Regions from separate parts of the Streptomyces hundungensis genome, predicted to be linked through region 2. Evidence: predicted binding sites of a transcription regulator. Region 2 holds the regulator's gene; the other holds the start of a gene.
What was found. The regulator HspR, encoded in region 2, represses chaperone genes until heat shock. The targets are predictions, from matches to a motif close to TTGAGNNNNNNNNNCTCAA.
Positions count from the first base shown of each region.

Region 1: a site for HspR is predicted at 1,967-1,985, ahead of lon (endopeptidase La). Genes of this name have one in related genera too.

Region 1 covers NZ_CP032698.1:2,921,400-2,924,805, reverse strand. The annotation lists gene DWB77_RS12935 (rhomboid-like protein) at 343-1,041, shown strand; gene DWB77_RS12930 (GNAT family N-acetyltransferase) at 1,064-1,759, opposite strand; gene lon (endopeptidase La) at 2,008-3,406, shown strand, end outside.
Region 2 covers NZ_CP032698.1:4,576,632-4,580,037, reverse strand. The annotation lists gene DWB77_RS20425 (helix-turn-helix transcriptional regulator) at 1-205, shown strand, start outside; gene DWB77_RS20420 (LuxR C-terminal-related transcriptional regulator) at 470-1,444, opposite strand; gene DWB77_RS20415 (heat shock protein transcriptional repressor HspR) at 1,592-2,059, opposite strand; gene dnaJ (molecular chaperone DnaJ) at 2,061-3,248, opposite strand; gene grpE (nucleotide exchange factor GrpE) at 3,294-3,406, opposite strand, start outside.

The DNA.
Region 1 (3,406 bases), 1.7 Mb from region 2:
CACGTAAGCGAGAACGGAACACGGCCGAAGAACGCGGGCGTGGCTTGATTCGGGGAGCGCCCGCGCTGCCCGGGGAAGGGGCCTCTCCCGGTGCACCCGCTCGAAACCCACCCGCCCGCGGGTCCCGCCCCCACCCCGCCCCTCGACGTGATCCCGCCCCGGCGCCCGGGGGTGATCCCGTCGGACGGCCCCGCCCCCGGGGCGCCACAGCCCGGGCGCCCGGGGCCGGCCCCGACGGGCGGCTCCGCACCCGGGGCGCCGCCCGGGCCCGGCGCGCCGGACGCTCTCGGTTCCGCCCCGCCGGCCGGCCCGGACTCCGGCCCCGCGAGGGCGCCGGCGCCCGTGCCGGTGAGCGTCCCCGGGGGCGCCGCGGCCGCGCCGGCCCTGCTGCCCGAGAGCGTTCCCGGCGTACGGGCCGCGCTGCTCGGCGCCGGACGGCTGCTGCCCTCGCCGCGCTCCACGCCGTTCGCCTTCGGCTATGTGGTGCTGCTCCTGGCCACCTCGCTCTACGGCGAGTACGGCGATCCGGAGACCGTCAGCGCCCTGCTGCGCGGGTCGAGCACCGATGTGGCCCACCTGTCGACGACACCGGTCCTGACGATCTTCGCGAGCGCGCTGTGGATAGCCGGGGGGATGGCCTCCCCGTACGCGCTGGTCTTCCTCTTCGTCTTGGCCGCCCTGGAGCGCCGCATCGGCGGCTGGCGCACGGCCGGGGTCTTTCTGCTCGGGCACGTGGTGGCCACCCTGGCGACCGAGGGCCCGGTCGCCCTTTCGGTGCTCGCCGGGCACCTGCCCGAGAGCTCCCTGCACCGCCTGGACTACGGCATCAGCTTCGGCCTGATGGCCACGGTCGGCGCCCTGGCCGGGCTGCTCACCCCGTTTCTGCGCTGGACGGCCCTGGCCGTGGTGGGCGTCCTGCTGGTCCAGGATCTCCTCGACATGGCGGAACCGCTGGCGGCCTGGGGCCACCCCGTCGCCCTCCTGGTGGGCGTGGCCTGCTGGCCGGCGGCACGGCGCGTACGCGTCACGCCGTACCCCTGATCCGCCCGGGGCTCGCCCGCCCTCAGCCCTCGGACGGCTTGAAGTACAGGCTCGCCATGGGCGAGCGCGTCACCCAGCCGAGGGCGGTGTACAGGGCCCGGCCCTCGGGGGTGCCGACGAGGATGCCGGTGGTGGCGCCCGCCTCGTACGCGGTGTTCTGGAGGGTGCGCATCACCAGGCTGCCCAGGCCCCGGCGCCGGTGGTCGGGGGAGGTCTCGATCTGGTCGGCGACGGCGTGGGTGCCGGTCGGGGCGATCTGGCCGCGGGCCGCGAAGTGGCCCTCGGTGGTGCGGACCAGGACCCGGGTGGTGCCGCCGCGCGTCCACGAGGTGAGGGTGTAGCCGGCGGGGACCTCGGGCCGCTCGGCGCCGAGCGGGAGCGTCATCAGGAAGCCGGGCTTGTCGAAGTGCCAGCCCGGGCCGGTCCAGGGCCGCACGGCGTCGTCCTCGGCGAACAGCTTCAGCCAGGTGCCCGGCGCGGTCGTGGCCGCCACCAGCGCGCGGACGTCGTCCTCGGCGGGTTCGGGCAGGACGTGGCGCGAGACGTGCTGGGCGGTGCCGGCGTCGATGGTCCAGCCCCACGGGCGGTCCATCGGGTCGGACGTTCCGCGCGACACGATCCAGCCGTCGATCCAAGCGCGCACGAGCGCGCGGGTCGTGGTCGCGCCCGCCCGGTCCTCGGGGCTGGTGGTGGTGTCCGCTGTCGTCGTCGCCGTCATGGCCGCCCCCGCTTGGCAATAGATGCTGAGTAATGGGTGAAATCCCATAGGGAACCTTACAAGCGTCTGGGCGTCCTGTCTCGGCCTCCGGGACCGCTCGGGGTCGCGGAGGCGGGGTGCCGGCCATGCGCCGCTGGTCACCGGGGGTGTTTCGAGTGATCGCTCAGAGCGAACAGGGTCGAGGGAACATTCCTCGACTCACATGCATTGAGTCGGCATAGCTCAACTTGACTGCCGAAGGGGAGATCATGGCTACCGAGTCCACGGCGAACACACCGACCGCCCTGCCCGTGCTGCCGCTCGACGACGAGGTCGTGCTGCCCGGCATGGTGGTTCCGCTGGACCTGTCCGATGCCGAGGTGCGCGCCGCCGTCGAGGCGGCTCAGGCCGCTGCCGGGGCCGATGCGGGCAAGCCGCAGGTGCTGCTCGTGCCGCGGATCGACGGAACGTATGCCGGGACCGGTGTGCTGGGGACCGTCGAGCAGGTGGGACGGCTCTCCGACGGTGACCCGGGCGCCCTCATCCGGGGCCGCCGCCGGGTGCGGATCGGGGCCGGGACCACCGGCCCCGGAGCGGCCCTGTGGGTGCGGGGCACCCAGGTCGAGGAGGCGCTGCCCGAGCCGCTGCCGGGCCAGGTGACCGAACTGGTCAAGGAGTACAAGGCGCTCGCCACCGACTGGCTGAAGAAGCGCGGTGCCTGGCAGGTCGTCGACCGCGTCCAGCAGATCGAGGGCGTCTCCGCGCTCGCCGACAACGCCGGATACTCGCCGTTCCTCACCACCGCCCAGAAGGTCGAGCTGCTGGAGGCCAGTGACCCGGTGGCCCGGCTCAAGCTCGCCACCGAGCAGCTCCGCGAGCACCTCGCCGAGCAGGACGTCGCCGAGGCCATCGCCAAGGACGTCCAGGAGGGCGTGGACAAGCAGCAGCGCGAGTTCCTGCTGCGCCGCCAGCTCGACGCCGTGCGCAAGGAGCTGCGCGAGCTCAACGGGGAGGGCGGCGAGGAGGACGAGAGCGACGACTACCGCGCCCGCGTCGAAGCCGCCGACCTGCCCGAGAAGGTCCGCGAGGCCGCCCTCAAGGAGGTCGACAAGCTGGAGCGCGCCAGCGACCAGTCGCCCGAGGGCTCCTGGATCCGCACCTGGCTGGACACCGTCCTTGAACTCCCCTGGAACGAGACGACCGAGGACGTGTACGACATCCGGGGCGCGCGTGCCGTCCTGGACGCCGAGCACGCGGGCCTGGCCGACGTGAAGGACCGCATCACCGAGTACCTCGCCGTGCGCAAGCGGCGTGCCGAGCGCGGGCTCGGGGTCGTCGGCGGCCGCCGGGGCGGCGCCGTGCTCGCCCTGGTGGGGCCGCCCGGCGTCGGCAAGACCTCGCTCGGCGAGTCCGTGGCGCACGCCATGGGCCGCAAGTTCGTGCGCGTCGCCCTCGGCGGCGTACGCGACGAGGCCGAGATCCGCGGACACCGCCGCACCTACGTCGGCGCCCTGCCCGGCCGGATCGTACGGGCCATCAAGGAGGCCGGGTCGATGAACCCGGTCGTGCTGCTCGACGAGATCGACAAGGTGGGCTCCGACTTCCGGGGCGACCCGGCCGCCGCCCTGCTCGAAGTCCTCGACCCCGCGCAGAACCACACCTTCCGCG
Region 2 (3,406 bases):
GTCCGGCATCACCGGCGTCCAGCGCTCCATCGCCAAGCTCCTGGTGGAGGGGCACGTGGACGAGGCCATCGCCCGCAGGCTCGGCATGAACGTCCGCACCTGCCGCGCCCACATCGCCAAGCTCGCGGCCGCGCTCGGCAGCGGCAGCCGGGCCCAACTCGGCTTCCTCATCGCCCAGTCCGGCATCCTGGACCAGGACGCCTGAGCCCGTCACCGCGGGTACGGGCGCGGACGCGGACACCCGGCTCCACCGGTGAGAAGACCGTCGTGGACGCCGCACACGAGCGAAGCCACGGCCGCGGCATCCACCTCGCCGCCTCCCGGCCCCGCTTCCCGTCGAGTCGAGCTGTTCATACTGCTCACCACGATGCATCGGGAGCCGCTCGGCCACCACCATCATGTTGCTGCACTGCATCAACCGGAGGCGCGTCAAAGGACGACATGTCCGAACAACGCGCGGGGGCGCGGGTCACCGAGGGTGGGCGTCGAGGCCCGACTGGGCGATGCGCACGCCGAGTTGGGTGCGGCTGCCGCTGCCGAGCGCCGCGGCGAGCCGGCTGATGTGGTGGCGGCAGGTGCGCACGCTGATGCCGAGGCGCTGCGCGATCACCGCGTCCTGATGGCCCTCGGCGAGCAGCGCCGCGATGACCCGCTCGCGATGGGTGACGCCCTCCATGTCGGTGGCCACCGGCATCGTCTCGGCCAGCGGCACCGCGAGCCGCCACAGCCGCTCGAAGACGGTGGCGAGGAAGTCGACGAGCGCCGGGTGGCGCAGCTCCAGGGCGCTGGTGTCGTCCGCGGCGGCCGGGATGATCGCCACCGTACGGTCGAAGAGCAGCAGGCGGTCGGTGACCTCGTCCAGGGTGCGCACCTCCACCGCCCGGCCCTCCAGCTCGCGCAAGTAGTCCGCGAGACCGGGCCCGTAGCGCGCGACATGGGTGTAGAGCGTGCGGATGCGCACCCCGCGGTCGAGCATGTCCAGGGCCCGGGGCAGCGCCTGGGAGAGGATGCGCTCGGGCCGGATGCCGCGGGGCTGGATGGTGAGCGACTCGGTGGCGCAGCCGGCTATCGCGTCGTCGATGGCGGCGTTGATGCGCGGGATGCCGTCGAGGACCCGGATGGCCTCGCCGCCCGACGGCGCCGGCCCGCCCAGCGCCGCGAAGCGCTCGAACGCCGCCACCACCGCGCCCGTGCGGGTCTGGCTCGCCGCGATGTCCTCGTGGATGCCGCGCAGCAGCCGCGCCATCACCGTCTGCGGGGAGGTCGGCAGGAGCCAGTCGGGGGCGGCCGGATCGGGGTGCAGCAGCCCCAGATCGATCAGACAGCCGGCCTCCCGCGCGGCCTCGCGGGGGATGCGCCCGGCCCGCAGGGCCTCCGCGTACGCCTGTTCCGCGGGCGCGCACAGCCGGTCCGCGCCGTGCGGATGCGGCACCTGCTCCGCCATGCTCTCCCCCGCCTCCCTGCGACCGAGCCCGATGACCTTATCCCCCGTACGGCGCCGGTTCACCGCGATCACCCCACGCGAGAGGCCCGCCGCCCCCAACGGGACGGCGGGCCTCTCGGCGGCGTAAGGCGACAAGCGCCGACCGGCTTACTCCTGGGGCCTCTTGGGGCGCCACACGACCAGCGCACCGGCCTGCTGGACGTCCTGGTACGGGACCAGGTCGCGCCGGTAGGAGGCGTGCACCTGGGCCTCGCGCTGCTGCATGGCGAGCGCCGCGCCCTCGACCGCGGAGGACAGCTCGGCGACCCTCGCCTGGAGGGCGGCGACCTGGTTCTCCAGCTCGATGATGCGCTTGATGCCCGCCAGGTTGATGCCCTCGTCCTGCGACAACTGCTGGACCGCTCGCAGCAGTTCGATGTCGCGGGCCGAGTAGCGACGGCCGCGCCCGGCCGTGCGGTCGGGAGAGACCAGGCCGAGACGGTCGTACTGGCGCAGGGTCTGCGGGTGCAGACCCGAGAGCTGGGCCGCGACCGAGATGACGTACACCGGCGTCTCGTCGGTCAACTCATAGGCCCTGTTGCCGAACGGAGGCTGTCGACGCTGGCGCGGGTCCATCTCATGCTCCCTTCGCGGCCTGGAACAGTTCAGCCCGCGGGTCCTGGCCCGCGGTCGCCTCGCGGTAGGTCTCCAAGGCCTCGCGGGCCTTGTCGTCCAGCTCCTTGGGCACGGCCACCTCGACGGTGACGAGCAGGTCGCCCCGGGTGCCGTCCTTGCGGACCGCTCCCTTGCCGCGGGCCCGCATGGTGCGGCCGTTGGGGGTTCCCGCCGGCAGCTTCAGGGTGACCGGCGGGCCGCCGAGCGTGGGCACCTTGACCTCGGCGCCCAGGGCTGCCTCGGTGAAGGAGACCGGCACCGTGACGGTGAGGTTGTCGTCCTTGCGGCCGAACACCGGGTGGGTGTCGACGTGCACGACGACGTACAAGTCGCCCGCGGGGCCGCCCCGTTCACCCGGCGCGCCCTTGCCGCGAAGGCGGATGCGCTGGTTGTTGCTGACCCCGGCCGGGATGCGGACCTGCATGGTGCGCGAGGAACGGGCCCGCCCGCTGCCCTTGCAGACGTCGCACGGGTTCTCGGCGATCAGGCCGCGGCCCTTGCAGTCCACGCACGGGTCGGTCAGCGAGAAGCCGCCGCCCGAGCCGCGCGAGACCTGGCCGGTGCCGACACAGGTCGGGCACACCCGGGGGGTGCCGTTCTTGTCGCCGGTGCCCGAACAGGCCTTGCAGGGGGCCTGGCTGGAGAGCCGGATCGGGACCGTGGCCCCGTCGACCGCCTCGGTGAAGCTGAGCGTCACCTCGGACTCCAGGTCCTGGCCCCGGCGCGGCTGGGTGCGCGTTCCGGCTCCCGCGCCGCCCCGGTTGAACAGACCGCCGAACACGTCGCCGAGCCCGCCGCCGAAGCCGCCGGCACCGGCGCCGCCCCCGCCGGGCTGCTGCCCGCCGAACAGGTCACCGAGGTCGAAGTTGAAGCTGCCCGCGCCCGCCCCGGGCCCGGCCCGGAAGCCGCCGTTGCCGAACAGGGCGCGCGCCTCGTCGTACTCCTTGCGCTTCTTGGGGTCGCCGAGGATGTCGTTGGCCTCGGAGATCTCCTTGAAGCGCTCCTCCGCCTTGGTGTCGCCCTTGTTGGCGTCGGGGTGGTTCTCGCGCGCGAGCTTGCGGTACGCCTTCTTGATCTCGGCGTCGGTGGCGTCCTTGGGGACGCCGAGAACCTTGTAGTAGTCCTTCTCGACGAAGTCCTTCGTGTTCATCGACGTCCCTCCTTCCGAACGATCACTTCGTCCATGACCGCCGCGTCAGCCCTTGTCGGGGCCACCGCTCTCCTCGTCGTCCGACTTCTCCTCCTTGGCGGCCGCACCCGGCTGGGGCTCGGCCACCGCGACCCGCGCGGGGCGGATCGTACGCTCAC